Regions from separate parts of the Neobacillus sp. KR4-4 genome, predicted to be linked through region 4. Evidence: predicted binding sites of a transcription regulator. Region 4 holds the regulator's gene; each other region holds the start of a gene.

What was found. Region 4 encodes Rex, which represses fermentation and respiration genes when NADH is low (regulators of the CRP and FNR family bind a similar motif). Its sites were predicted from a motif close to TTGTGAAATATTTCACAA; they were not measured.
Region 1: ACE198_RS05550 (NarK family nitrate/nitrite MFS transporter) is a predicted target of Rex. The motif match lies at 4,672-4,689, and genes of this name have one in related genera.
Region 2: ACE198_RS14960 (TIGR04053 family radical SAM/SPASM domain-containing protein) is a predicted target of Rex. The motif match lies at 2,443-2,460, and genes of this name have one in related genera.
Region 3: nirB (nitrite reductase large subunit NirB) is a predicted target of Rex. The motif match lies at 4,577-4,594, and genes of this name have one in related genera.

Annotation. Positions count from the first base shown of each region.
Region 1 covers NZ_JBHHJU010000004.1:89,465-97,214, reverse strand. The annotation lists gene ACE198_RS05560 (PAS domain S-box protein) at 1-831, shown strand, start outside; gene fdhF (formate dehydrogenase subunit alpha) at 975-3,035, shown strand; gene ACE198_RS05550 (NarK family nitrate/nitrite MFS transporter) at 3,282-4,583, opposite strand; gene ACE198_RS05545 (nitrate/nitrite transporter) at 4,806-6,302, opposite strand; gene ACE198_RS05540 (acyl-CoA dehydrogenase family protein) at 6,484-7,635, shown strand; gene ACE198_RS05535 (H-type small acid-soluble spore protein) at 7,711-7,750, opposite strand, start outside.
Region 2 covers NZ_JBHHJU010000013.1:82,693-90,442, forward strand. The annotation lists gene ACE198_RS14935 (YitT family protein) at 1-361, shown strand, start outside; gene ACE198_RS14940 (DUF3813 domain-containing protein) at 524-709, opposite strand; gene ACE198_RS14945 (hypothetical protein) at 712-864, opposite strand; gene ACE198_RS14950 (Cof-type HAD-IIB family hydrolase) at 976-1,788, opposite strand; gene ACE198_RS14955 (metal-sulfur cluster assembly factor) at 2,070-2,378, shown strand; gene ACE198_RS14960 (TIGR04053 family radical SAM/SPASM domain-containing protein) at 2,540-3,670, shown strand; gene ACE198_RS14965 (Crp/Fnr family transcriptional regulator) at 3,754-4,452, opposite strand; gene moaA (GTP 3',8-cyclase MoaA) at 4,736-5,752, shown strand; gene ric (iron-sulfur cluster repair di-iron protein) at 5,819-6,514, opposite strand; gene ACE198_RS14980 (molybdopterin molybdotransferase MoeA) at 6,755-7,750, shown strand, end outside.
Region 3 covers NZ_JBHHJU010000032.1:24,585-32,334, reverse strand. The annotation lists gene ACE198_RS23945 (CamS family sex pheromone protein) at 1-279, shown strand, start outside; gene pruA (L-glutamate gamma-semialdehyde dehydrogenase) at 713-2,260, shown strand; gene ACE198_RS23935 (hypothetical protein) at 2,307-3,023, opposite strand; gene ACE198_RS23930 (hypothetical protein) at 3,281-3,508, shown strand; gene ACE198_RS23925 (hypothetical protein) at 3,532-4,518, shown strand; gene nirB (nitrite reductase large subunit NirB) at 4,717-7,131, shown strand; gene nirD (nitrite reductase small subunit NirD) at 7,138-7,458, shown strand; gene cobA (uroporphyrinogen-III C-methyltransferase) at 7,486-7,750, shown strand, end outside.
Region 4 covers NZ_JBHHJU010000040.1:34,252-42,001, forward strand. The annotation lists gene dcuS (DcuS/MalK family sensor histidine kinase) at 1-1,488, opposite strand, end outside; gene ACE198_RS26060 (sulfite exporter TauE/SafE family protein) at 1,630-2,382, opposite strand; gene ACE198_RS26065 (redox-sensing transcriptional repressor Rex) at 2,594-3,253, opposite strand; gene moaC (cyclic pyranopterin monophosphate synthase MoaC) at 3,289-3,786, opposite strand; gene ACE198_RS26075 (ABC transporter ATP-binding protein) at 3,964-5,883, shown strand; gene ACE198_RS26080 (hypothetical protein) at 5,932-6,105, shown strand; gene tsaD (tRNA (adenosine(37)-N6)-threonylcarbamoyltransferase complex transferase subunit TsaD) at 6,355-7,377, opposite strand; gene rimI (ribosomal protein S18-alanine N-acetyltransferase) at 7,374-7,750, opposite strand, start outside.

The DNA of each region.
Region 1 (7,750 bases), on a different contig from region 4:
GGAGGAGTATGGAAGGGTGAAATAAGAAATAAAGCCAAGGATGGTACTTATTATTGGGTGGACACAACGATTGTTCCCTTTTTAAATGATCAAGGAAAGCCATATCAATATCTTGCCATCCGAAATGACATAACCGAACGGAAGAAATCTGAGGAAATCCTCCATCGGCAGGATAAATTGGCTGCGGTTGGTCAATTAGCTGCGGGTGTTGCCCACGAAATTCGTAATCCACTCACTTCAATGAAGGGATACGCGGAATTTTTACAGCTGGATGAAAAGGACCCCGAGCGAATTGAGTTTTTAAGCATTATTCTCGATGAAATTGAACGAGTTAATACTATTGTTGAGGACTTTATGGTATTAGCAAAGCCAAAAGCCGTGGAATTAGAAGAAAAGAATGTAGTTCCTGTAATTAAGAATGTTGTCTCATTGCTTGAATTTGAAGCAAGAAAGAAAAATGTCGGTTTAACATTTGATTGCAATCAGGAAATTATTCAAATTGAATGTGATGAGAATCGTTTAAAACAGGTATTTTTAAATTTCATCAAAAATGGAATTGAAGCTATGCCAAACGGCGGGGAACTACATGTAAAAACAATCATCCACGATAATAATGTTCAAATTTCTATTCAAGATACAGGTGTGGGCATTTCTAAGGAGAAATTAAAGAAACTTGGCGAGCCGTTTTATACAACGAAGAAGAACGGGAACGGTTTAGGATTAATGGTGAGCTTCAAAATCATTGAAAGTCATAATGGGAAGGTCTTTGTAGAAAGCGAACCTAATAAAGGGACCACCTTTAATATCTTATTGCCTGCCAAAACTGCTTAAAAAACGGGAGAACGATTCTCTCGTTTTTTTATTACTCAATTTTTCAAAAAATAGACACATATATTGAGAAAAAAGAATCTACAATTAAAATATATAGATTATTATTATTATATAGTTACAATGCTTTTTATAGAGGAGTGAACATGTTGGGAGATTCTAATTTAGTCAAAACGATCTGCGGATATTGTGGAACGGGATGTGGCCTAGTCCTTGAAGTTCAAGACAACCGAATCATGAAAATTCGTGGTGATAAGGATGCACCTGTCAACAAAGGACAAACATGTGTAAAAGGTGCATTTGCCTATGAATATGTACATGCTAAGAATAGATTAACAACCCCATTAATTCGTAAAGCTGGTAAGTTGGTTGAAACGACGTGGGATGAAGCCTATCAATACATTGCCACTAAATTATTAAGCATCAAAACATCATGGGGACCAAATGCAATATCTATGTTTGCTTGTGCACGGAGTACCAATGAATCCAATTATATAACACAAAAATTCATGAGAACGGTCATCCAGAGTAATAATATTGATGGCTGCAATCGAACCTGACACGCTCCTAGCGTTGCCGGTCTGGCAACTGTTTTTGGAAGCGGTTTCCCAACGAATACTTTGGAAGATTTTGAGCGGGCAGAGGTGCTGCTTTTAATGGGGTCGAATACAACAGAGGCACATCCAATTATCGCTAATCGCATAAAAAAAGCGGCAAAAGCCGGCCTGAAAATAATCGTTATTGACCCAAGAAGGATTGATATGGTGAAAGTTGCTCACCGTCATCTGCAAATTAATGTCGGTACAGATATTGCACTGATCAATGCTTTCATTCGAATTATCCTGAAAGAAGGGTTATATAACCCTGAGTATATTAAACAATTTACGGTCGACTTTGAGAAACTTGAAAAACAAGTTGAACCATATACTCCTGAATTTGCTGCAAGCATTACTGGTTTGCAATCAGAAGATATTGTCGCTACAGCTAGGGAGTATGCTTCAGCAAGCTGTTCAATGATAGCATATACACTTGGTATTACAGAGCATCACTGTGGTGTTAATAATGTATTTGATATCGCCAATCTTGCTTTATTAACCGGAAATATTGGAAAACCAGGAACTGGAATTATGCCATTAAGGGGCCAGAACAATGTCCAAGGTGCTGGGGATATGGGATGCCTGCCAAACCAATTAGCTGGAGCAATGAGTTTAGCAAATGACGAATTCCGTAGCCGATATGAAAAAGAATGGAGAGTCGAATTAAATCCGCAGGCAGGCGATACACAAACGCGTACATTTGACCGCTTAGAAATGGGTGAACTAAAGGCACTATATATTATTGGTGAAAATCCTCTACTTGCCGATGTTCATATGAACCATACGAAAAAATTGCTTGAGAAATTAGATTTGTTAGTTGTTCAAGATATTTTCATGACCGAAACAGCCAAAATGGCAGATGTTGTTTTACCAGCTCGTTCATGGGGAGAAGTAGATGGTACTTATACCAACACAGATCGAAGAATTCAAAGGGTTCGCAAAGCAATTGAGGCACATCCAAATGTGAAAGAGGATTGGGAAATCCTTTGTGAATTATCCACAATTATGGGTTATCCGATAACCTATAAAAATAGTGAAGAGATTTGGGATGAAGTGAGGAAACTTGCTTGGGAGATGTATGGTGGTATCTCTTACGAGAGGCTCGAAAAAGAGTATAGCATCCACTATCCATGTCCGGACGAAAATCATCCTGGAACTTTTATCATGCATGAGAGGTTTCATCAGCATGAAGTGCCAACGAAAAAATCACCATTTGTTCCGGTAGATTACACAGCTCCTTTAGAGTTACCAGATCATGACTATCCATTTACACTAACGACAGGCCGTCGCTATGAATCTTATAATACCCATTCTCAAACTCGTCATTATGCTTCGGGTGTAAAGGTGAAACAAACGGAAGAGACCTTAGATATCTCTCCTTCTGATGCAGCAGCTCTAGGAATTATTGATGGAGAAGTGGTCAGGGTTCGTTCACGAAGAGGGGAGCTTGAGGTAAAGGCAAAGGTTACAGAACAGGTGGTACCAGGCTTGGTCTTTATGAGTTTTCACTGGAGTGAAACACCAACAAATGTATTAACATTAAATGAATACGACCCTATTTCAGGAACCGCCGAATACAAAGCATGCGCAGTTGCAATTGAAAAGGTCTAAAAATTATTTTAGAAGACGCAGTTTAATGACTGCGTTTTTTTTATGTGATTGTTTAGGTCACTGTTAATTTTGGCATCCTGTTGATTGGAACGTAAGGCGCGAGACTCCTGCGGGAGTACGGGGCAGGGGAGACCCCGCAGGAGCAAAGCGACGAGGAGGCTTCCCGGCACGCCCGCGGAAAGCGAAGCGCCTGAAGTGGAAATCAACAGACAAATTAAAGGAACGATACAAAAAAACAAGCCGGGATTACCCGACTTGCTGTGTAAGAGCTTTAGCTGCAGTTGCTTTCCTTTGATAAAAATACCAGTTAAGCACAAAGGATATAACATAAAAACCGATAAAGAAGTAAAAAGCAGTAACTGGTGTGCCAGTAGCGTTAACTGACCATCCGAATAACTTTGGTATAAAGAATGATCCATAAGCTGCAAATGCTGCTGAAAAGCCAATAACTGGTGCGGCTTCTTTCGGAATAAACAGGTTAGGAATCATTTGGAACGTTGAACCTGAACCAATTCCAGAAGCAATGAAAAGTACTAAGAAAGCTACTAAGAACCCAGCAAACTGTTTGCCATTTAGGAAGTAAATAACCCCCGCTGCGCCAATTCCCATGATAATTAAAACATATGAGGTCACCTTTGCACCACCGAGTTTGTCAGCCAACCAGCCGCCTACAGGTCTTGCCGCCGCTGCTACTAAGGCTCCAAGGAAGGCAAGTGAAATATGCTCAGGAAATTGTGATCTTAAAAGGAGCGGGAAAGCCGCTGAATAGCCAATGAATGAACCAAATGTTGCTATATAAAGAGCTGTCATTATCCAAGTGTGTTTACGTTTTACGATGACAAATTGATCCGCTACAGATTGTTTTGCACCAGGAACATTATCCATTTTAAACATAGCTAGTATTGTTAAAATTACAATTGGAATAACCCAGATAAATGCTGCATTTTGTAACCAAACTTTCTCACCATTTGCTAACACTTGATTGCTGCCGACTAGTGCAAAAGTTCCTGAAGTAACAATTAACGGTGTAACAAATTGAACAACAGATACCCCCATGTTACCCAAACCACCATTAATACCAAGTGCTGTTCCTTTTTCTTTCTTGGGAAAGAAAAAGCTAATATTCGCTGAAGAGGATGAGAAATTTCCACCGCCAAGACCACAAAGAGCTGCTAGTAACAACATGATTGAAAATGGTGTCTCCGGATTCTGAACTGCAAAACCAATTCCAATCGCAGGAATGGCTAAGACAGCTGTTGAAATCACAGTCCAGTTCTTACCACCAATTGAGCCAACAGCGAATGTATAAACAAAACGAAGTGTTGCACCAACCAAACCAGGCACAGCTGCAAGTGTAAAGAGTTGTTCTTCAGTAAAATGGAAGCCAATGTCGTTAAGCCTAACAGCAACCACGGACCAAATTTGCCAGACAATAAATGCGATCATCAATGATGGTACGGAAATCCATAAATTTCGACGTGCATGTTTTTTTCCTTCTGCTTTCCAGAACTTTTCATCTTCTGGGTTCCAGTAATTAATTCGGGCCATTATTTATTCCCCCTAAAGTGCTTTAATTTTTATTTTCAAAAGTATTTGTGTTTGTGTTATTAATATAAATCAGATGGTAACATGAAATTTGTGACGTACGTCACAAAAATGGTGAACGAACTGTGAACTCAAGGCGGATGACAAAAAGTTGTAATAATTTGATCCTTAGCATAACGAAAGGAGACCTTCCACACACGGAAGGTCTCCTTTTGTTATGCTTATTTAGGATTTTTCATTATCCTCATAAAACATACCTACATAGTTTTTTGTTTCTCCAACGTCATCTTTAATGGCCGTAATGGTAAGCCATTCTCTGTAAATTTCATTATTTTTACGTTTATTCCAAATGTACCCTTCCCAAACGCCATTGGTCTTTAGACTCTCCCACATTTGATTGTAAAATTCATGCCCATGTTCCCCGGATTGAAGTACACTTGGGGTTTTACCTACAACTTCGGCCTGACTATATCCGGTAATTTTCGTAAATGCAGGATTTACACTTTGAATGATTCCGTGAACATCGGTTACACAAATACCGTCTAAAGCATGATTAACAATCTTAGCAGAAATATCTAACTTATCTTGGTAATATAGCCAAACTACTATAACCAGACTTGCTAAAGAAAACTCCGAAAGAGACATAAACCCTATTGCATAATGTCCAGTCCAATTAAAGAGTATGGTAAGAATAACTGGAGGGAAAAAACCACCAAGCCCCCCCATGGCAGAAACAATACCATTCACAATTCCAGCTTGCTTTGAAAAATATAATGGGACTAATTTAAAGATCGCCCCATTTCCAATCCCTGCGAAGAAAGCAACTAATAAGCAGCCAAATGAATAAATTGGCAGCGAGGGAGTAAATGACAATAGAAATCCTGCAAAAGTTAGGCTAAAGAAAACAGCCATTAAAATAAGAAACGGATTAATTTTATCGCCTAACCATCCCCCAATTGGTCTAAAAATTGTGGCTAAGGCAATAAAACCGGCTGTCCGAAGTCCTGCATCCACTTTATCCAATTCAAAGTGATTGACTAAGAACGATGGTAAATAAATGGTGAAGGCTACGAAGGAACCAAACGTGATAAAATAAAATAAACTTAGAAACCATAGTTTAGGATTTTTATACACCTCTTTGATTTGGTCAGGTAAGGAAATGTTTACTTTTCGTTCCTTTCTGTCCCCTAATATTAAATTTAAAAGGGCAAAGAGAAGTACAACGAGCAGGTAGATTTTTATCGTATTTCTCCAACCATATGCGGTAGCAAGAACAGGTGCTGAAAAGGAAGTAATGGCCGTTCCAATATTACCTGCTCCGTATATTCCATTAATAAACCCATGCTTTGATTTCTCATAATATTTTGGAAGAGAAGTTACACCAACAGAAAAGACTGCACCTCCAATCCCAAGTAATAACCCGCCAATGATAAGCGTACTCAAGGAATTTGCATAGCTTAACAATGCAATAGGAATAAGTAGTATAATGAAACTAATTGTAAATAAAAGACGAGCACCATAGCGATTTGTCCAATAGCCAATCGGTACACGGAGAAGTGAGCCGAGGATAACAGGGACAGCTGTTGCCCATGCAATTTGTGAGGAAGTAAGTTGAATATCTACTTTTATAAAAGGCATAAGTGATGATATAAGTACCCAAACCATAAAACCAGCAACAAGGCTTCCAGTTTGTATAAAAAGTTGTTTTGATCCTTGTTTCATAAAAATCCTCCTTTAATTCCCATGCCATCTTATTATTTCCTCAATCTTACGTTATATATTAAGAAATATGTTCATAGGCATGGAAGATTTTTCTTCTTGTATTATAGAACAACGAGCATTTGACTTTCAGTGAGGTATGACACACATTTGACACAAATATTTTTAATGGGAGAGATAGATAATGAATTTTCTTGAAAAACGAACATTGGATGAACGAATCGAACTTATGAGTAGCCTTTCGAAACAGTTTAAAATGCGTGCACATCAAATAGACATTGAGGGCGCCTTTCCTTATGCAAATATTCTGGACCTTAAAAGTTCTGGATACACTTCATTAACTGTCCCCTCTAGGTATGGCGGACAGGAAATTGAACTTTACGAACTCATTCGACTCCAAGAAAAGATAGCCGAAGGTGATGGGGCAACTGCTCTTTCCATCGGATGGCATATGGGCATTATCATGAATCTCAATGAAAAAAACTCATGGAAGGAGCCTGTCTTTAAGGAAATTTGTGAACAGGTGAAGAAAGGTGCATTAATAAATAGTGCTCAAAGCGAACCGAAAACAGGTAGTCCTACTCGGGGTGGAAGACCGGAAACAACAGCGGAAAAGTGTAAGAGAGGCTGGAATATTAATGGAAGAAAAACGTTTACGACGATGTCTCCTGTCCTTGATTACTTTATCGTTAGTGCGACCATTAAAGATACAGATGAAGTGGCCAATTTTCTAATCCCTCGAACGTCAAAAGGGATAATGATTGAAGAAACATGGGACAGTATCGCTTTAAGAGGGACAGGCAGTCATGACTTAATTCTTGAGGATTGTTTTGTGGAAGCTGAAAATCTTGTCGAAGAGTTTAGTACCACAGGAAGAAAAGTGAATGGATGGCTCTTACATATACCAGCTTGTTATCTTGGTATAGCAAAAGCCGCCCAAACTTATGCTATTCAATTTGCAAAGGAGTATTCTCCTAATAGTATCGTAGGGCCGATCATCGATTTACCAAATGTACAACAAAAACTGGGTGAGATGGAACTAAAGGTCATGCAGTCCGAGTACTTTTTATATGGGGCGTCTAAACAGTGGGATTCTTCAAACACTGAGGATAGAGAAAAAATGGGCGCTCATTTAGGGGCAGCTAAATTAACTGTGACCAATCTAGCTATTGAAATTGTTGACTTAGCCATGCGTATCGTGGGAGCAAAAAGTCTTTCATTAAGTAATCCATTGCAAAGATATTATCGGGATGTAAGAGCCGGACTTCATAATCCTCCGATGGATGACATGACTCTACAATTATTAGCAAAGCATAGTATCCAAAACATGGAGTAAGGCAGGAATCCTATCCTGCCTTTTTATTGTGTATAAAAAAATCGTTATTTGATTTCACACCACTCACCAAAAAATTTATTCTTCTACTAACTCTCCAATGTCAACAGTTGATCGT
Region 2 (7,750 bases), on a different contig from region 4:
GATTATTTTAACAGCAGGATTTTTGTATGGCTGGGAAAAAGCTCTTTATACGCTTGTAACATTATATACTTCGACAAGAGTGATTGACGCTATCCATACTAGGCATGCAAAACTTACGGCAATGATTATTACAAAAAAGGCGGATGTAATGAAAAAAGCCATACAAGAAAAACTTGTAAGAGGAATTACAATCCTTCCTGCCAAAGGGGCATTTTCAAACGAAGCGAGAGAAATGTTAATGATTGTCATTACACGATACGAACTGTTTGATTTGGAAAGAATCCTTAAGGAAGTAGATCCAAATGCATTTACAAATATCATACAAACAACAAACATTTATGGCTTCTTTCGAAAAGAGTAGAAAAGCGGAAACGCCTTGGCGCTTCCGCTTTTCGGGTTGTCTAGCTGCAGCGCCTAGGGGCTCGGGGTCATAAGCCAATCAGTCATGAAGGTTAAAAAGCAACCTTCACGCCTGCTCGTCTTATGCCTGTCGCCCCTGTGCAAGGCGCTTCCGCTTTTCGGGTTAAGACAGTTGATCAAGCTCTTGTTGCATTTGTTGGAGCTGTGCCTGCTCTGCTACAGTGGAATTTGCATAAGCAGAACTTAATGCATTTTTCGCTTTCGCCACAGCAGAATCAAGTTCAGCAGGGTTGGCTGAGTTTGCCATTTCAACAAATCTTTGTGCTTCTTGGAACAATTGGTTTCCCATGATTATATTCCTCCAAGCGAGGATTCTTGCACATTGGCCATCTTCTGAGCTTCCGCTTCAGCATAGGTCATGTGATAGGGAATACGTTCCGCATGTTTACTGACCGTATCCGCTCCTTGCTGGACAAAGCGTTTTGATTTGTTTCGTTTACCCATTCGAATCCCTCCAATATGCTCAAGGCTTCTTTTTGAAACAGCATCGCTGCCTCAAAAAATAGTATGTACCAAAATGGGGCTGTTCATTTAGGTAAACAATGGCGAAGGGGGTTAAAATTTTATATTTAACAAATCTGCCAAATATTTACCCACTCCATCTTCTTCATTGCTTAAGGTAACATGATTGGCAATGTTTTTTACCTTATCAATGGCATTTCCCATCGCAATTCCGTGACCGGCATATTCAAGCATTTCTAAGTCGTTGTCTTCGTCGCCAAACGCAATAACCCGCTCAGCAGGAATGCCAAAGTAATCAGACGCTTTTTTTAGCCCGACAGCCTTGTTTAAGCCAACTTTAATAATCTCAACCACATGCCAAGGTGCTGCCCAACTACGGTGATCAATCACTTCCGCATGGACTGCAGATAAATGATCGCGAATGGTTTTTAACTGATCTTCATCTGTATGAATTAACAAACTTGTGGGTGATTCCTTTAAATAATCTGCTAAATCTCCGGTAGTAATGTTAGGATTTCCAAAATTAAAAATGTCTAAAAGCTTTTCATCATGATAGTGGAAATACACATCATCAATTACTTCAGCGATAATATTATGAAAATGAAAGCTCCTACACGCTTCAACAATTTCATGTGCAACCTTGATATCTAGTGGTTGGTGATAGCCCCAGTTTGGCTTTCCGGGGTAATGCATAAACGCACCATTAAAATTAACAATCGGTGTGTCTAAATTCAATTCACGATAGTACGTCTCGCAGGAACGAAAAGGCCGCCCCGTTGCAATCATGACGATATGACCTAATTCTCTTGCCTTTTTAATAATTTCTTTTGTTTTTAAAGATATTGTCTTATCATCTTTCAATAAAGTTCCATCTAAATCTAATGCAATTAAGTGTCTATTTGCCATAAGAACTCCTTCTAATATTAATTTCATCGCTAATATAAATGGTGCTTTAGGAAAAATTTTATATTCATGATACACTGCTAATAAAGAATTTTCATACTCCAAGGACCCTTATTATTTCTATATTCACTATGTTAACAAGTTTATAACGAAACTGTAAAAAAATTCACACCAAAAGGTATAAAAAAACTATATACTTTTTTTTATGAAGTCTCAATTTTAATGATATCAAAGATATTTGCTATAATAATTTTAGGTCAAAGACATTTGAGGAGTGAAAGAAAATGAATGAAGAACTAAAAGAGAATATATTGGGTGCGTTAGAGTTAGTTATTGACCCTGAACTAGGAGTAGATATCGTAAACTTAGGGTTAGTATATGATACGGAAATGGATGAAGAAGGGAACGTAACCATTACGATGACATTAACATCAATGGGCTGCCCGCTTGCGGGTACGATTGTGGACCAAGTTAAACGAGCATTGGCTGATATCCCAGAAATAAAAGAGGTTGAAGTAAATATTGTTTTCAATCCTCCTTGGAATAAAGATATGATGTCACGTTATGCGAAAATTGCCTTAGGTATTCGCTAGAAACAGCAGAATTTTCTGCTGTTTTTTTTATTCTTCATTTTTTAGACATATTTATTTGCTTGGAATGTGAGAAAGTTCACTTTTTTCGAACATAACCACCTTTATAATACATTTTAATAAGGCTATCTGATTAAAAGCCAGTATTAGGAGGCATATTCAATATGAATTATAGCCGAGATTTTAATAAAGACCCATTTATCGTTATTTGGGAACTCACTAGAGCTTGCCAATTAAAGTGCCTGCACTGCCGTGCGGATGCCCAGTATAGAAGAGATCCACGTGAACTATCGTTAGAAGAAGGAAAAAATTTAATTGACCAAATATATAAAATGAACAATCCAATGCTTGTTTTTACAGGCGGGGACCCGTTGATGAGAGAAGATGTTTTTGAAATTGCAAAATATGCAGTTGAAAAAGGTGTACGGGTATCAATGACGCCAAGTGCGACACCGAATGTAACCAAAGAAGCTATTGAGAAGGCGAAAGAAGTCGGTCTAGCACGTTGGGCATTTAGTATCGATGGTCCTAAAGCTGAGATTCATGATCATTTTAGGGGAACGGCAGGTTCCTTCGACCTTACCATGGAAAAAATAAAATATTTGCATGAAGTAGGATTACCTATTCAAATTAATACGGTAATTTCCCGTTACAATATTGACTATCTTGATGAAATGGCAAAAATGGTAGAGGAATTAGGCTGTGTGCTTTGGAGTGTCTTTTTCCTAGTTCCAACAGGAAGAGGTCAAGAATCGGATATGATTTCTCCTGTTCAACATGAAAAAGTTTTCAGATGGTTATACGATTTAAGTAAGCGCGTTTCTTTTGATATCAAAACGACAGAGGCAATGCACTACCGACGGGTTGTGATTCAACAGAAAATGCGTGAAGCGAAAGAAACAACCGATGATATCGAGTATTTAAGTGCTTTAACAGAAAAAGGATTAACAGGTTCCATTGACGGATTGGGACGGGCTCCAAAAGGTGTTAATGATGGTAACGGTTTTGTGTTTATCTCCCATATTGGAGATGTATATCCAAGTGGACTATTACCAGTGAAAGCGGGGAATATTCGTGAAACCCCCTTGGCAGAAATTTATCGTGAATCACCAATATTTAAATCACTAAGGAACCCTGACCTCTTTAAAGGAAAATGCGGTGTTTGTGAATTCCGTCATGTGTGCGGAGGGTCAAGGTCAAGGGCCTATGCGATGACAGGAGATTATCTAGAAAGCGAACCATTCTGCGTTTATATTCCAAAAGCATTAAGGGAGAAGCAAGTTCAGGATAATTAGATAAATAGGACAAGGCTGGCCCATTATAATGAGACAGCCTTGTCTGTAATGTTATGGAAAATAAAAAAAGACGGCATGCCATACTATTCAATATTGCAATAGACTGCCGAACAATTTTCACAATCGATTTCATTTTTTAAGTATTGTAAATCCAAAATGGATATTTTTCCTTTTTTAACAGAAATGATTTTATCCTTTTTTAGTTCACTTAGAATCCGGTTTGTACTTTCACGGGATGTACCGCAGAAATTAGCCAGTTCTTGGTTTGTAAGCGGAAGATCAATTAGAATTCCGTTATCTTTTTGAATACCATAACTATTTGTCATTCGGATAAGAGTTGAAAATAGTGCCCCTCGTTTCCCATTTAGGACAAGATCGCGAAACTTTGTTTGCGTTTTACGGAAATGATCACTCATCCATTTCATGAATTCAAAGGCAAGTTTACTATTTTGAAAAATTTCGCTTTCAATGACATCTTTTTTTATTGCAGCAACTTCTCCTTCTTCAAGAACCATTGCACTCAATAAATACCTAGGATTATCCGTAAATAGGGTTAATTCTCCGCAAATATCATTTTCTCCACAAATTCTTAACGAAAGTTCACGACCATCTGATGTGATTTTACTAATTTGAACTTTTCCAGAAATGATAATATAAAGTTCTTCAGCAACCATTCCTTCTTGAAATAAAAAGCTTCCTCTTTCACTTTTAAATTTCCGATCTGCAAATCTAAGTAATTCTTTTATTTCAATGGAATGAGTTGGTTTCATTGGTATTGTCATCGGTTTCACCTCTACGCATCATTTTAATAACCATCTATTTTGAAATCTTCATGATTTGTTTGTTAATAATATTTTATCCTATTAGAAGGCATAAAATAGAAGTAAACAATGACAATATAGTGAAAACTTATAAGGACCTAAAGTATTTCTAGATAGGCAAACTTCTGCTAAGATAAGACTTATACAATTATAAGTATTGTCATAGTGAATAATGTAACAGTCTTTTCTACGAATGACTGATACACTAAAAACAGGTTCCTTAAAAATAATGGAGTTGAGATTAATGGAAAAAACCATTATTAAAGATAAATTAAATAGACCCTTGCATGACTTAAGGATTTCTGTAATCGATCGATGCAATTTCCGCTGCCAGTACTGTATGCCAGCAGACCAATTCGGGCCTGATTTTGAATTTCTTCCAAAAAGCGCTTTGCTGTCATATGAAGAGATTGAACGCCTTGCGAAAATATTTGTAAGTTTGGGAGTGGAAAAAATTCGTTTAACAGGAGGGGAGCCTCTTCTTCGGAAAGATTTACCTATTCTTGTTAAGAAATTATCCGCAATTGAGGATTTACATGATATCGGATTAACGACAAACGGTGTACTCTTGCCAAAATTGGCAAAAGAGTTAAAGAATGCCGGTCTTAAACGCGTTAATGTCAGCCTTGATACTTTAAATGATGAATTGTTTGGGGAAATTAACGGGCGCGGGGTAGCCACTGGACCTGTATTGGAGGGCATTGAAGCTGCCAAACAAGCTGGGCTTGGGGTCAAAATTAATATGGTTGTAAAGAAAGGCTTGAATGATACTGAAATCATTCCTATGGCAGAATATTGCAAAGAGAATGGACTGGAGTTGCGTTATATCGAATATATGGATGTTGGCTCTACAAATGGCTGGAAAATGGATGATGTCATTACTAAGAAACAGATTTATTATCTATTAAAAGAACGATTTGAGCTCGAGCCAGTAGACCCTGCCTATTATGGGGAAGTGGCGAAACTATATCGTTATAAAGATAAAGATGTGAATGTGGGATTCATTACTTCTGTGTCTGAATCTTTTTGCACAAGTTGTACACGGTCTCGTTTATCAGCGAATGGTCAGATTTTTACATGTTTGTTTAATGGGAATGGGCATGATATTCGTAACTTTATGAGAAATGGTGCCACTGATGCAGAAATCCGGGAACGAGTAACTGCGATTTGGAATGGTCGAGATGATCGATATTCAGACGAAAGAACTGCCGAAACGTACAAAAATCGTAAAAAAATAGAAATGTCTTATATTGGCGGTTAAACTCTCTTCATCAGAAGAGAGTTTTTTCAAATGAAAAACAGCCTGGGATACAGGCTGTTTTTATCATTAAATATATCTAGGAAATAGAATGTTGTTTTCAAGATGCACATGCATAAAAGTTAATCCTTCTAATGCTTCTAAACGGGCATAAACAAGACGATACGTACCACAAGCATCCAAAGGAAGAGTAAAGTCAGATGTAACAGCACGAATTTTCCTTAAAATTTCTCCGGCATGGTCATGTTCTTTTTCTAATTCAACAATCATTTGAATAGCTTCTTCTCGGTTCTCAACCGTTCCATCGGCCAGCTGCTTAATTAAAGGAAATACAACAGCTTCCTCTTTTGCCATATGTTCCATCAATTCTTTTTTAAATTCATAAAAGAGTTCATTCACCTGTAATAATTCGGGGTGGTTATCACCGTGTACACGTGATACTTTTGTTACATACGGACTAAGCATCGTTAATTCCTCTTCTGATACACGATGGTAATTGGAGATGACATGATTAATAATTGTAGTTGAATCAGAGTTAGTCCAAACTTCAACGTCTTTTTCGGCATTTTCATAGGTTTCAAATACTTCTTTTAATTCCTCTAATAAAGTATCGAGATTAAGATTATTTTGAGAAACAGCAGTTGCTAGTGGAATGTTCCCTCCACAGCAAAAATCAATCCTGTTCTTTTTAAACACGTCACTTGTTTTTGGTAATTCATTTACAATATCTTTAACTAATGAATTTGCAGTAATAGTGAAACTCATCGTATATTCCTCCTTAAAAAAATCCTGTTGAGTAAATCTACGTTAATCATAATGTAAAAAAGCAAAAAATTAGGTGACCTAAATCACACATTCGATATGATTTACATTTTTATGTCTGAATTCATTTGAATTGTGACATTTGATATGTTTCTAAGTTTCTAATAAGCTTATAATGAAGATTATTCAATGATTAATGATACATATCAAAAATAAATATGGTTAAGGCAGGAGTTGATGATTTTGTTTGAAAGAAGAAAACCAATACCCGTTGGGGAAGCTGTCCAAAAAATTATGGAATACCAATTACCGGGTGTAACCGAACAGATTTCAATAAATGAAAGCTATGGCCGCTTTTTATCTGAGGATTTAATAGCGACAAGTGATGTTCCTCATTTTGATCGGGCTCCCTACGATGGATTTGCTGTCAGGTCTATCGATACCAGTGATGCCTCACAAACGAATAGTGTTGAGTTTGAAGTTGTCGATCATATTGGTGCTGGCATGGTTTCAAAAAAAGTAATTGGTGCATTCCAAGCTGTAAGAATTATGACTGGAGCGATGATGCCTGAGGGTACAGATGCAGTGGTTATGTTCGAACTTACACAGGGGTACGAAAAGAATGGAATTCCCTATATGTCAATTAAACGCAGCTTTAAAAAAGGCGATAATGTTTCATTCAGTGGAGAGGATGCTAGGCGAGGAGAAATTTTGGTAAGAAAAGGGACGTTGATCAATCCAGGGATACAAGCCATGCTTGCAACATTTGGATATGACCGTGTAGCCGTAGCAAAAAAACCTCTTGTAGGTTTATTTGCCACAGGCACGGAATTATTAGAGGTGAACGAGCCCCTAGTTCCTGGGAAAATTCGAAACAGTAATTCCCATATGATTGCAGCGCAAATAGAAAGAGCAGGAGGGATTGTCCGCTATTTAGGCAAACTTCCGGATGAGTTTGAAACTTGCTTTGAAGCAGTGAAAAATGCATTAAACGATGTTGACTTGTTAATTACAACCGGCGGGGTTTCAGTGGGTGATTTTGATTATCTGCCTGCTATTTATGAAAAGCTTGGTGCGGAGGTTTTCTTTAATAAAGTTGCCATGCGGCCTGGAAGTGTGACGACGGTGGCACAGTATAATCGCAAACTTCTATTTGGGCTTTCGGGAAATCCATCAGCATGTTATGTAGGGTTCGAATTGTTTGCCCGTCCCATCATCCGAAGAATGCTATTTTCAGAA
Region 3 (7,750 bases), on a different contig from region 4:
AAGCAGGATGTGGAAGAGTACTTTCCTAATTATAATGGAGTAATCGGCAGGGCCTTTTATATCGGAGATCAACTGCAGGATTTGAATATTAATATCCCGATTCAATTCTATGGAAAAACAGAAGGGATTGGCTTTGCTCAATATGTCACCGGACTTGTCATGGAACATTTTCCTAAGTATTTATCCGTTTCGGTAAGTGTTACATCAGTAGACGGACCAGAAGCCTTGATTGTACGCAAGGCGAATGAAACCGAACCATTTGTCCATATTTATCAATAAGATCCGGCATTATGCTGGTTCTTTTTTTATTTCCAAGCATGATAAAGAAACTAATCAAACGATTGATTAAATGTACATGGGGCCATAGTACAGCTGATTTTTTTTAGCGCCAACCCCATTAATTGAGGCCCCAATTTCGATTCGCTGATTAAACATGGAAATTCGCTGATTAAACCTAAGTATTCGCTGATTGACTACAGAATTCGCCGATAGGACCTAATAATTCGCCGATAGAACATATTTCTCTACGATTTCAGAGTAATTAGAAGGAGATGTACATGGAAAAACAACAAAATTTGAGGAAAATCACTGCCTTTTGTGCAAGGAAAGTCTTCTATTTTTTAGAATTGACTATCAATTGCTACAAAGAAAAGAAACATGTTAGAATGAAAAGTGGATTGTAAACGTTTTTAATACATAGGAGGTTTAAGAAATGGTCCAACCTTACAAACACGAACCCTTTACAGATTTTACAATTGAGGAAAACCGCCAGGCCTATCTAAAAGGATTAGAAACAGTTGAAAGTTATTTAGGTCAGGATTACGATCTAGTTATTGGCGGAGAAAGAATTAAAACTGAAGATAAAATCGTTTCCTATAACCCTTCCAATACGCAAGAAATCATTGGCAGCGTGTCAAAAGCCAGCCAAGATCTAGCTGAAAAAGCGATGCAAGCAGCCGTTGAAGCATTTAAAACTTGGAAAAAAACAAAGGCAGAAGTTCGTGCTGATGTACTTTTTAAAGCAGCAACGATCATTCGCCGCCGCAAGCATGAGTTTTCTGCTCTTTTAACAAAAGAAGCAGGTAAGCCATGGAGAGAAGCAGATGCAGATACAGCAGAAGCGATTGACTTCCTTGAATATTATGGACGCCAAATGCTGGCCATTAAAGATGGTGTGCCAGTAAATAGCCGTCCAAACGAATTTAACCGTTACAATTATATTCCACTAGGCGTGGGAATTATCATTTCACCTTGGAACTTCCCATTAGCGATTATGGCGGGTACGACGGTGGCAGCGATTGTAGCTGGGAACACGGTTCTATTAAAACCAGCTTCTACAACTCCAGTAGTTGCAGCGAAGTTTGTGGAAGTTATGGAAGAGGCAGGTCTTCCTAAGGGCGTCTTAAACTTTGTACCAGGCAGTGGTGCTGAAGTGGGCGATTATTTAGTTGACCACAAAGATACTCGCTTTATCAGCTTTACTGGTTCACGTGATGTTGGACTTCGCATTTTCGAACGTTCTTCAAAAGTGAACCCAGGTCAAGTATGGATGAAGCGTTTAATCGCTGAAATGGGCGGAAAAGATACGATTGTCGTTGACAGTGAGGCAGATCTTGAACTTGCAGCACAATCTATTGTTGCCGGTGCATTTGGCTTCTCAGGTCAAAAATGTTCAGCATGTTCACGGGCAGTCATCGTTGAGGATGTTTATGATACAGTCTTAAACCGCGTGGTTGAATTAACGAACCAATTAACGGTGGGTGACCCTGCAGAACAAGGAACATACATGGGTCCAGTAAACGACAATAATGCGTTCAAAAAAATCATGGAATACGTTGAAATCGGCAAGCAAGAAGGTAAGTTAATGGCTGGAGGCGAAGGAGATAATTCTAAGGGTTACTTCATCAAGCCAACTGTAATTGCTGACCTTGCTCCAGATGCGCGCATCATGCAGGAAGAAATCTTTGGTCCAGTTGTTGGATTTACAAAAGCGAAAGATTTCACTCATGCTATTGAAATTGCCAACAACACAGAGTATGGCTTAACTGGTGCGGTAATCACGACGAATCGTGAACACCTAGAACAAGCTCGTGAAGACTTCCATGTTGGTAATCTTTACTTCAACCGTTCTTGTACTGGAGCGATTGTTGGTTATCAGCCATTTGGCGGCTTTAATATGTCCGGAACTGACTCCAAAGCAGGCGGTCCTGACTACTTATTGCTTCATATGCAGGCAAAAACAACTTCTGAAATGTATTAATTTATAAAAGTGAAACCCCTTCTCGAGAACGAGAAGGGGTTTGTTTTTACTTTGCCACATCTATCACAAACGGAACGGTAAAAACTTTCCCATCCTGTTGAAACTGGCCCCACACCTTATAGATCCCCTTTTCAGGAAACACGGTCATAAAGGTGACCTTTGGACCGTTTCCTTCCGTTGTCATCGGATGGATGTGCAAATATTTTTCCACATCATCACTTATGGCAACGGCATGCCCCAAGGCGCCTAAATAAGGCTGTAAGTTTTTAATCGGTTGGCCGCTGGCAGCGTCACTTATTGTAAAATTCATGTGAACCGTCATTCCTGCCATCAAATGGTCAAAGGAAAGCGCCACTTTTTTTCCATCGACGACTTTGGTCAGCTTCTGATCAAGGACGAGGGGCTGCTCTTTTGTGGTCTTCCCCTCAATTTCGACCCAATGACTTTCTACGCTAGGGTCCCCTCCACCCTTAGGAGTAAATTCAGACAGAAGCATATAATCTCCGCCGGCAGGGAACTTTGTGGTAAAAGCAAATTCGCCTTTCCCCTTATAATTTGGATGGATGTGAGAAAAATAAGCTAAATCCTTACTAAAAATAAAGAGATGCATTTTTTTCTCATGAACCGTATCAAACGATTGAATTGGTTTATTTGATTCATCCTTAATGAACACTGAAATGGGTATTTCCTTGTTTGCGTTGGGATGATCCTCGATTTTCCATTCAGACTTTGTGGGAATGACATCAGTTGGAGTGGCACTCATTCCATGGTCCATCCCCGACGACTTCGGGACTCTAATCGGATTACAAGCAGATAAAAGTGCCATGTACAAAAGGGAAATAACGATTATGGACTTTTTCAGTTGGAATTCCTCCATTCATAAACAAACTTACTTTCTATAAAATACATTACCTAATTCAACCATTGCAAGAATTTTATGTAATTAGTAAGTTCCTTAGCATATAAATAATGATAAAATAGGAGTAGGCAAAAGGAAGTAAAGTATGGGGGATTATAGAATTGATTCCATTGTATCTATTTCACGTCACAACCGTCGAACACAGTGAAAGTTTACTGTGGACCTTTTTACTCTGTAATGTTTTTGTTGTTACAGCAGGGATTGTATTTATTTATAAATTATTTCGACAGAAGCCTGTTCGAGCCTCGGGAATAACGTTTGCAATTGCTTTAGCCATCAATTATATCCTAATTGCCATCTTTGGGGATATATTCGACCTGCTTGGATGAGGGAAAGAGGGGAGATGTTATCATTGAAATATTACCGTTTGTGGGTACTTGCCTTTCTATTGAAATTCATAGGATCTGCATGGGATGCTTCCTATCATTTTAGATATTTATTTGAGGAATACTCTATTCCCCATATTGTCAATACGATTGGATTTATCTTAGGGGCCTTTTTGTTATTACAAGAGTGGCGGAGTCCACACTTTATGGACCGATTTTCAAGGAATCTTATTACAATTGGATATGTTTTATTTCTAATTGGCATTCCCTTAGATTTTACGTACCATATTGCGTATGGAATTGATTTAACTACCTGGAGTCCGACTCATTTTATTTATTATATCGGAACGAGTATGATGATCATCGGCGTATGGCGCGGGTATTTTATCCATACGAGAGAAATTCAACCGTCATGGAAGTCCCTTCATACTTGGTTTGCGATGTATCTCCTTGAATGCTTAATGTTTCCGAATATGCAGCAGGAAAATGGTGCGATCTCCTATGATCAATACATTCATGGAAGGTCAATTGCTTCAAAAGAAATCCTTGAATTAATCTCAGACCCGGCCTCCCAGATTTTTGGCGGCATTCCAGAATGGGTATATCCGATCTATTCCATCCTAATGGTTGCTCTCCTACCGATTTTAATTATTCGCTTTTGCCGGGATTATACGATCCCAGTTATGGCGACAGCACTATATATCTTATTTCGATTTGTCGGAAAAGCCATTTTTTACTCCGTTGGTTACCCTACCTCCTATGTTCCAATCACGCTATTATTCATTCCATTAAGCTTCTTATTAATTAGAAAATACTCTCGATTAGCCGGGGTGGTGGGCAGCATCGCTTACTTTATCGCCCTGTATCTGATTCATATCTCAGGAATACTCATCACACCGCCGCTGGAATTATGGGAACTTGTTCCGGTCGCTGTCATTGGAGTACTGGTACCATCAATAAATTTATGGGTTAAACCATACCCTTTACAAAAAACAGAGAAAAAAGTTGTTTAACCAAAATAGCATACAATGTGTGCTATTTTTTTTTGTTTACAGCGAGATTTTGACAGTTATGTGAATTTATTCACAAGTTAAAGTTAGAATGTGACGTACTTCACAATTTTTATCAACACTAGCCTTTACAATGTAACTATAAAGAGTATCTTATAATATTTAAAAATATAGATTTAACATATAAGGAGCGATCCAAAAATGAAAAAACTAGTGATGATCGGGAACGGGATGGCAGGAGTTAGAACAATTGAGGAGATTCTAAAAGTATCTGCTGAACCCTTAGAGATCACAATTTTTGGCCAAGAGCCGTATCCAAACTATAATCGGATCAAACTATCAAATATCCTTCAAGGGGATATAAACTTTGAAGATATCATTATTAATCCAATAGATTGGTATAAAGAAAATAATATTCAATTATACACTGGCGAATCCATTGTTAGCATTGATGTGGACACAAAACGAGTAATTAGTCATCTTGGCCGGGTAGTCGAGTATGATGATTTGATCATTGCTACTGGCTCGAATTCTTTTATTCTGCCAATTGCAGGCGCAGACAAACAAGGTGTGACAGGGTTTCGTGATATCCATGATTGTGAAATGATGATCAAAGCAGCGCAGCAATATACAAAGGCTGTCGTCATCGGCGGAGGACTACTCGGACTAGAAGCTGCAAGAGGCTTGCTGAACTTAGGAATGACCGTTGATGTAGTTCATCTAATGCCGCATCTAATGGAGCGCCAGTTGGACCCAGTTGCATCCTCACTTCTTAAGGCGGAACTTGAAGGACAAGGCATGAATTTCTTAATGGAAAAAGAAACGGTAGAAATTCTTGGTGACGAACGTGTTACTGGCCTTCGCTTTAAAGATGGCTCACAAGTGGAAGCAGACTTGGTTGTCATGGCGATTGGAATTAAGTCGAATACGGAAGTGGCAAAAAACAGCGGCATCTATGTAAATCGCGGTATTGTCGTCAATGACTTTATGGAAACGAGTGTCCCACATGTGTATGCAGTCGGAGAATGTGCGGAGCATCGGGAAATTGTTTATGGTTTGGTTGCGCCTTTATATGAACAAGGAAAAATCCTTGCCAGCCGCATTTGTGGTGCCGAAATGAACCCATATGAAGGCTCTGTTACAGGTACTCAGTTAAAGGTAGCGGGCGTTGATCTTTTCTCTGCTGGAGAAATCTTTGAGGATGGTACAACCAAATCGATCATGATCTACAATGAGTACGAAGGTCTCTATAAACGAGTGCTTACTAGAAACAACTTGATTGTAGGGATCGTCCTATATGGTGACACAAAAGACAGTACTAGATTATATCGAATGCTGACTAAAAAAGAGGACATCAGCGGTGTATCAATATTCCATACCGAATGCACTGGTGAAGGCGGCACTGATGATGTGGCCTCTATGCCAAATGACGAATTGGTTTGTGGCTGTAACGGAGTCACAAAAGGTGCCATTGTTGAAGCGATTAAAACACAGGGATTAACTACTTTAGACCAAGTGAGCCATTGCACGAACGCCGGCCGTTCTTGCGGTCGCTGTAAGCCAATGGTTAGCAGTATTCTCGCATACACACTTGGAGATCAATTTGATGCAGCGGCAGCTCAAAAAACAAGTATCTGTGGCTGCACTACAATAAGCCGTGAAGAATTGGTGGCTGAAATCAAAGAAAAAGGCTTAACAAGTGTGAAAGAAGTCATGCACGTACTTGAGTGGAACAATGAGGAGGGCTGTACCAAATGCCGTCCTGCCATCAACTACTACTTAGGTATGATTCACATGGATGAATACAAAGATGATCGTGACTCTCGTCTCGTTAATGAAAAAATGCATGCTAATATCCAAAAAGATGGAACTTATTCTGTTGTCCCAAGGATGTATGGCGGGGTAACAACAGCAGCTGATTTGAAGAAAATCGCTGAGATTGCCGAAAAGTATGAGGTACCACTCGTGAAATTGACAGGCGGGCAGCGAATTGGCTTGTTCGGGGTGAAAAAAGAAGACCTGCCAGCCATGTGGGAAGAGTTGGACATGCCATCAGGTTATGCCTATGGTAAAACACTTCGTACGGTGAAAACGTGTGTTGGTGCACAATTCTGCCGCTATGGCACACAAGATTCGATGGACCTTGGAATTGAATTAGAAAAGAAATTTGAGCGCCTTGATACCCCGCATAAAGTTAAAATGGGCGTATCTGCCTGTCCGCGAAACTGCTCCGAAGCAGGCATTAAAGACATTGGTTTTGTCGGTATTGACGGCGGCTGGGAGATTTATGTGGCAGGTAACGGCGGCGTCGACCTCCGTGCAGGTGACCTGTTATGTACGGTGAAAACACAGGACGAAGTGATGGAAATGACAGGTGCTTATATTCAATACTACCGAGAAACGGCCAATTACTTGGAGCGTACGTCAAAATGGATAGAACGTGTTGGTTTAGAACATGTCAGAGAAGTGCTTACTAACGAAGAAACGCGAAGAGCTTTAAACGAGCGCATGGATAAAACATTGAAAAAATATATTGAGCCTTGGAATGAAGCGATTCAAAGTGTGGAAATCCAAGATAAATATTATGCACAACATACAATCAAGGTGGGGGAGTGATTCACTATGCTTCAAACAATTACTCGGATTCCAGTAGCAAACTATTCAAATATAAAAGTTCGGTCAGGCTATACACTTAAAATCGATGAAACCAATATTGCGCTTTTTAAAGTAACGAGCGGAGAAGTATATGCGATTGAAAATCGCAGTCCACATCCGAAAGGCGGCGTTCTTTCAGAAGGGCTTATTAGCGGCGAATATGTATATTGCCCCGTGTATGATTGGAAAATTTCTTTAAAAGATGGTAAAGTACAGGCACCGGATGAAGGTCAAGTGCGGACATTTAAGGTAGAATTAGAGGACGATATCGTGTTTATTGTCAGATAAGAAGGAAATGGGAAGGATTGCTGCAGGATGAAGACAGGAAAAGTATTTTTAGTAGGAGCAGGGCCAGGGGACGTACGTTTAATCACTTTAAAAGGCATGGAAGCCATTAAACAAGCAGAGGTCATATTATATGATCGGCTTGCCAATCCAAAATTGTTGGAATATGCTCCAGCCGATTGCGAACTGATTTACTGCGGAAAATTACCGAATCGCCATATTATTCGCCAAGGAAATATCAATGAACTATTGGTGGAGAAGGCGCTGGAAGGTCATCGGGTGGTCCGCTTAAAAG
Region 4 (7,750 bases):
GAGATACAATCCTAATCCTCTATTTTCGCCTTTTGTGGAGAATCCTTTGTTGAAAATTTGGTTTTGTATTTCTTCACTCATCCCTTTTCCGGTATCTTTTACTTCAATTGTTAAAATATCATCTGCATAATCAAGGGAAACTGTTACTTTTTTGAGTGGACAACCGCTCACAGCCATAATCGCATTATCAATTAAATTACCTAAAATCGTAATCAGTTCATGTGTTATATCAGAATCCTCGGGTTGAGGAATTGGTTGTTCACACAAAACTGATAACTCTGTCCCCGATTCCCTTGCATAACTTAACTTTCCAATTAAAAAGCCTGCTAATACAGGGTCCTTTATTTTTTTGGTCACAAAGCCAATTTCGTTATTGCGATGATTAACCGTTTCATTGATGTATTCAACAACTTTTTCATAATACCCTGTATGGACCATCCCTAAAATAACATGAAGCTTATTCATATATTCATGTGCCTGGGCTCGAAGTGCATCGGCGTAAGTTCTCACTCCAGTCAGTTCTTCGGCGAGTACTTGTATTTCTGTTTTATCGCGAAAAGTTGCAATGGCCCCTACGACCTTATTCCCAACAATAACAGGGACTCGATTAGTTAAAATGGTCATTCCATTTAAATTCTGTTCTTCATCCAATTCAGCTTTACCCGTTTGTAAGAGATCTTTTAAGCGCGTGGTAGACAAATACCTTTCTATATTTACCCCCATCGGATTATCCGGCAGTCCTGCCTTGTGAAACATCTTTAAAGCAGCTCGGTTGACAAGTGTTATCTTTGACTCTTGATCAACCGCGACAATTCCTTCTCTGACGGATTGAAGCATAGCGCTTCTTTCTTCTAATAATTTTGCGATCGCAAACGGCTCAAGCCCAAGTAAGATTTTTTTGATATATCTAGCTAAAATAACAGCCCCAAGAACACCGATTAATAGACCGATCAGGGTTCCAATATAGATCCCAGTTCGGCTCTTTTTGACGGCCTTTTCCACATTATCCAGCGAAATCCCAACGGCCACTGCCCCGATTTGTTTCCCTTTTTCGTCCTTAATGGGTGTAAAAGAGCGTAATGAAGGTCCCAGCGATCCCTTTGATATTGACGCATGCTCTCTTCCTTTTAAAACAGGTCCTTCATCTCCACCCCTGAATGGCAACCCTATTTTATTACTGTCGGGGTGGGATTTTCGAATGGCATTCATATCCATCACGACAATAAAGTAAACATTTGTAACTTTCCTCATTTCATTTGCATAGCTTTGAATGTCCTTTTCATCGCGTTTCCCACTCATCGCCTCAATCACAAGCGGACTATGTGCAACCATGCGAGCTACACTTCTTGCTTGCTCCGCCTGATTCTTTTCCGTCTCTGAAGCAATTCTGGAACTTATAAGTAAATCCGTTATCAACAGCGAAAAAGTAACCACTACACAAACGAATACAATAATCACTGATTTTAAACTCCATCTGCCCCTTCTCATATTTCCCTCCAGCTGTACCGGGTGTCAGGCACCATCTTGATGCACCCCTTGATGACAATGTAATCATTCAGGTAAGTAAAGTAAACGCAAAAAAGCTGCAAAGCTTGCTATGACAGAACTTTGCAGCATTAGAAGCTTTCTTTAACTTATCAGTAATATAGCTCCTGCTAAAATAGGGGTCAGGACCATCGCACTTTTTAAAACGGGCTGAGGTGCAAAGTCCGTAAACTTGGCCCCGACATAAGAACCAATCATGGTTCCTGCCACCACTTCAATTAACAATGGGAAGTTCAAGTATCCTTGAAAATAATAGCCAGCTCCCCCTGCTAAAGCGATGGGCAGAATAACAAGCATGGTTGTACCCACCGATTGTTTAAGCGTAAGTCCCAAGATTAAAAGCAGTCCGATTTGAATGAACGGTGCAGCACCAATCCCAAATGTCCCAGACATCAACCCGGTAACCAAACCGACTAGCGCTGCTTTCTTAATAAGAAGAAGGTTGCTTGGTTCGTCTTTTTTATAGTTTGCCTTAATTTTTTGAACAATAAACAATCGTACGACCAAGATCAAAGCGGATAGAAACAACATCCCTGCGGTTAACCAATGCAAGGAATGGATGGGAATCAAACCAGCTAGCTTTGAACCAAAATAGGAAGCAATCGACCCAAATCCTCCGACAATTAGACCCGTTTTAATCGAAATATTTCCTTGCCGAAAATGACTGTACGCACCTGACAAGGTAGTAAACACCATGGCAGCTAAAGATGTCCCTAAAGCGACATGGATGGGAACTCCAAAAACCACTGTTAAAATGGCAATAATAAAGCCAGAACCTCCTGCTCCGACAAATCCTAATAATACCCCAAGTACAAACATAGTCAGCACGATCGCCAACTTCATCCCCTCCAATTGCAAAAACCCTAGATGTCACTCTAGGGAATGTGTGATCTATAATCCCGATAGTAATCGCTTGCAAATAAACTACCTACATCTTAGTCCAGCCCTCAGTATTTTGATAGATTATGTAATTAAAAAAAGCAGGGTATGAAGCATACAAAAGAGCTCTCCACAAATGTTGTGAAAAGCTCTGCTCTTAACTAAATTACTATTCTTCTTCCTCTAATTCCACCGTCGGATAATGCTTTAAAAAATAAACAAGCGATTGCAGTTCCACTGCTAAGTCAATATGATGGACTCTAATTTGCGGGGGAACATTTAAGCGTGCTGGCGTAAAGTTTAATATTCCCTTTATATTTGCACTCACAAGTCGATCAGTAATCATCTGTGCAACTGGGGCTGGAACCGTTAATATCGCAACGGATATACCCCCCTCAGATAAAACCTTCTCCAATTCATCCATATGATAAACCGGGACCTCGCGAATTTTCGTTCCCATTTTTTCTGGATCCACATCAAAGGCACATTCTATTTTCGTGTTATTATTCTTTAAAAAATTATAGTTTAAAAATGCCGTGCCCAAATTCCCTACCCCTATTAAAGCAACCTTTGTTAATTCATCCTGGTCCAAGGTTTTACGAAAGAAGGAAATCAAATAATTGACATTATACCCATAACCTTTTTTTCCTAATGCTCCGAAATAAGAAAAATCGCGGCGAATCGTGGCTGAGTCGACCTTTACGGCTTCACTTAGTTCGGCTGATGAAACCCTTTGCTTACCGGAAGAATGCAGGTTTTTAAGAAATCGGTAATAAAGGGGCAGCCGTTTGGCTGTCGCCTGTGGTATTTTCATTGTTTCATTACTCATAATCTCCCACACCCCATGGATAATTTAGTTAAAAATCATTTAACTTTTTCGTTTCTCTTAAAATCACCATTTTTACCGCCTGTTTTTTCGACAAGATATGTAGGGCCAATCACCATACCTTTATCAACGGCTTTACACATATCATAAACCGTTAAAGCGCATGCTGACGCAGCTGTTAACGCTTCCATTTCTACACCTGTATTCCCCTTGGTTTTAACGGCTGCCGATATATTTAAGCGATAATTCTCTTCTGTGTCCTGCTCCCAGGAAAAAGATATATTAACCCCCGTTAAGGGGATCGGATGACACATCGGAATCAAATCCCACGTCTTCTTTGCTGCCATGACCGCAGCTACCTGTGCCACTGCTAAGACATCACCTTTTTTTATCGCGTGATTCGTAATTCTATCGTAAATTTCTTTCCTAACTGTAATACTGGAATGAGCAAGTGCCGTCCGTGCTGTTTCTGGCTTATCACTGACATCGACCATTTTTGCTCGGCCTTCTTCATTAAAATGCGTTAATTCTGCCATATAAATAATCCTCCCTTCAAATCATACACTATTTTTCCTTATCTGTCTGTGAAACTTTGAACGAAATTCAAGGTTTTTGCCGATTTAACACCTTCATCCACCTAATCTGCGCCTCAGTTTATTGCCGATATACGGGGAATAAGGTACACTAAACCTATGTAATAGAGGTGAAAAAGAATGATTTTGTTACAGGTTAATCAACTACAAAAATATTATGGTGCTGACCTAATTTTATCGAATATTAAATTAGAATTACAAACTCGAGACCGTGTGGCTCTAGTTGGTCGCAACGGGGCAGGAAAATCAACATTATTGAAGATTATTGCTGGCCACTTGTCACATGATGGCGGTGAAATCATCAAACCAAAAGAAGTAATGATTGGCTATTTAGCCCAAAATACTGGTTTAGAGTCCACTTTGTCGATATGGGACGAGATGTTGACTGTATTTGAACCGCTGCGTTTAATGGAAAAGTCACTTCGGGCCCTTGAAGAGCAAATGGCCGATCCTAATGTATTTGATGATACTGGAAGATACGAGAGAATCCTAAAAGAGTACGACCATCTTCAAGTGAAATTTAAGGAGCAGGGTGGATATCAATACGAGGCAGAGCTCCGTTCTGTACTCCATGGGTTAAATTTCCCTGATAAATCCTTGATGATATCAAGTTTAAGCGGCGGACAGAAAACGCGTCTTGCCCTTGGTAAACTGCTATTAACTAAGCCCGATATCTTAATATTGGACGAGCCGACCAACCATCTTGATATTGATACCCTGTCCTGGCTGGAGCAATATTTACAAAGTTATCACGGGGCCATTTTGATTGTTTCCCATGACCGCTATTTTTTAGATAAGGTGGTTACGCAGGTATATGAAGTCTCCCGTAAGCAAATCCAACGATTCACAGGCAACTATAGTGCCTACCTAGATCAAAAAGCGGCCAATTATGAGCGTGATTTAAAGCTTTTTGAAAAGCAACAGCAAGAGGTGGCAGATCTTCAGGATTTTATCAACCGGAATTTGGCACGTGCATCAACGACCAAACGAGCCCAAAGCCGCCGCAAAAAGTTAGAGAAGATGGAACTGATGGACCGCCCCTTAGGAGATGAAAAATCGGCAAACTTCTCGTTTGAAATTGAAAAACAAAGCGGCAATGACGTGTTAACGGTCGATTCCCTTGCTGTCGGTTATCAGGGCGAAAAGGTCTCAGAAGCCATTTCTTTTCGTGCCTTTAAAGGAGAAAGCATTGCCTTAGTTGGCCCAAATGGAATTGGTAAATCAACCTTATTAAAAACAATTATTAAAAAGCTTCCTGCCCTAGACGGAACCATTCTCTATGGAACAAACCTTTCCATCGGATATTACGATCAGGAACAGGCTGAATTAACTTCCAATAAGCGTGTTTTGAATGAACTCTGGGATGATTACCCGTTAAAAAACGAAAAAGAGATTCGAACGGTTCTTGGTAATTTCTTATTTTCCGGTGATGATGTCTTAAAAATTGTCTCCACTTTAAGCGGTGGGGAGAAAGCTCGACTTGCTTTAGCTAAGCTGATGTTGGAAAAAGCCAATGTTCTAATTTTAGATGAGCCCACCAACCATTTGGATTTAGATAGCAAGGAAGTTCTTGAGAATGCATTAATCGATTACCCTGGCACAATTCTTTTTGTCTCCCATGACAGGTATTTTATTAACCGAATTGCCACAAAGGTCTTGGAACTGAGCCGCCATGGCAGTACAGAGTATTTAGGGGATTATGATTATTATGTAGAGAAGAAATTGGAGCAGGAGGAGCTTGCTGCCCTGGCGCTGGCGGATATTCAAAAAGGGTCTGCACAAATGGAAGCATTTGAGAAAAATACTTATCAACAGGATAAGGAAAGCAAGAAACAAGAACGTCAGCGAAAACGGAAATTAGAAGAAGTGGAACAAAGAATTGAAGAACTGGAAGAGCAAATTCAGGAATTCGAACAGCAGTTATGTGATCCAGATATCTTTCAAAATCATGAAAGAGTATTAGAAATCAACATAAAAAATGAAAAAGCCAAGGCTGAACTCGAGCAGCTAATGGAAGCATGGGCGGAATTGGCAGAGTAAAAACCGAGCAGTGCTCGGTTTTTTCTTTTTGGCTGTGTTAAAAGATTAATGTTGATTTTGGCTCTGTTGATTGGAGTGGAAGGCACGAAGACTCCTGCGGGAGTACGGGGCAGGGGAGACCCCGCAGGAGCAAAGCGACGAGGAGGCTCCCCGGCACGCCCGCGAACCGCTTGTGCCTGGAACAGAAATCAACAGACAAGTTTAACACAGCCTTCTTTATAATAAGACATATATCGACAACATTCGATATAAACACTTTTTTAAAAAATTATTCACTTTTCCACAAGCTTATTCACATTGTAAACAGAGTATTCCCAATGATTTTTTTAGTTTTCCACAATATCCACAATAATTACCCTACTTATCCACATTATACACAGAAAACAATCCACTTATCCACATTTAAGATTATTTTGATGGAAGTTCAAAAATTCTTATCAACAAAAAAACTCTTCTTATCCAGAAGAGTTTCTAATTATATAATTCAATATCTAATCCAGGATTGGCGTTTAACGTCAAATTTGCTCGAATTCCCTTTTCAAACATCACACTTCCAGCAGCAGCGATCATTGCTGCATTATCTGTACATAGTGATAATGGCGGGATGACTAATTCAATCCCAGGTTTCTTGGAAAAAACCTTCTCTAACGCCTGTCTAAGTCCTTTATTCGCTGCAACCCCGCCCGCTACCAATACTTGCTCTACGCCGTATTCTGTGACCGCTCTTTCTGTTTTTGTGACTAAAACTTCAATGACGCTTTCTTGAAAACTTGCAGCTAGGTCTTCAGGGGCAATCACCTCACCTCGTTGCTCCGCATTATGGACCGTATTAATAACAGCGGATTTTAAACCACTAAAACTAAAATCATAGGAGCCTTCCTCCAGCCATGCCCGAGGTAAGTTAATCGTCGGATTTCCAGACTGAGCCAGGCGGTCAATATGAGGGCCTCCAGGGTACGGCATATTTAATGTGCGGGCTACCTTATCGTAGGCTTCCCCTGCAGCATCATCTCTAGTTTCCCCAATCACTTCAAAATGGCCATGTTCCTTCATATACACCAGTTCTGTATGCCCGCCAGAAACGACAAGAGCGAGGAGCGGGAATTTCATTTCGGTTACCAGCCGATTTGCATAAATATGGCCGGCAATATGGTGAACAGGAACGAGTGGTTTGTTCTCAGCAAAAGCTAATGCTTTCGCGGCATTTACCCCAATTAAAAGGGCACCGACCAGCCCAGGGCCCTCTGTGACAGCAATCGCATCAATCTCAGCAAACGAAATATTAGCTTGCTTTAAGGCTTCCTCGGTAACAATGGTGATTTGTTCAACATGGTGGCGGGAAGCAATCTCTGGCACAACACCACCAAAACGTTTATGACTTTCAATTTGAGATGCCACAACATTTGCCACAATCTCACGGCCGTTTTTAATGATTGCGACAGCCGTTTCATCACAACTTGTTTCAATTCCCATAATCCATTGATCTTTTATCATAAATTTACCCACATCACTAAACCATCTTCCTGATTATCTGAATAATAATTTTTACGGATTCCTCCATTTTGAAAGCCTAGCTTTCGATAAAGAGACTGTGCCACATGATTGGTCACACGTACTTCAAGTGTCATGGTCTTTGCTCCCATCTCCCGGGCTACTGACATCATTTTTTGCAATATAGCTTCCCCCAGCTTCCGGCCCCTATATTCAGGCAAGATTGCTACATTCGTCACATGGGCCTCGTCAATGACAATCCACGCTCCGCAGTATCCAAGAATTTTATTATTTTCTTCTAAAACGATATAAACAGCAAATCGATTATTGTGTAATTCATTATAGAAAGCTTCACGACTCCATGGGGTCGTAAAAG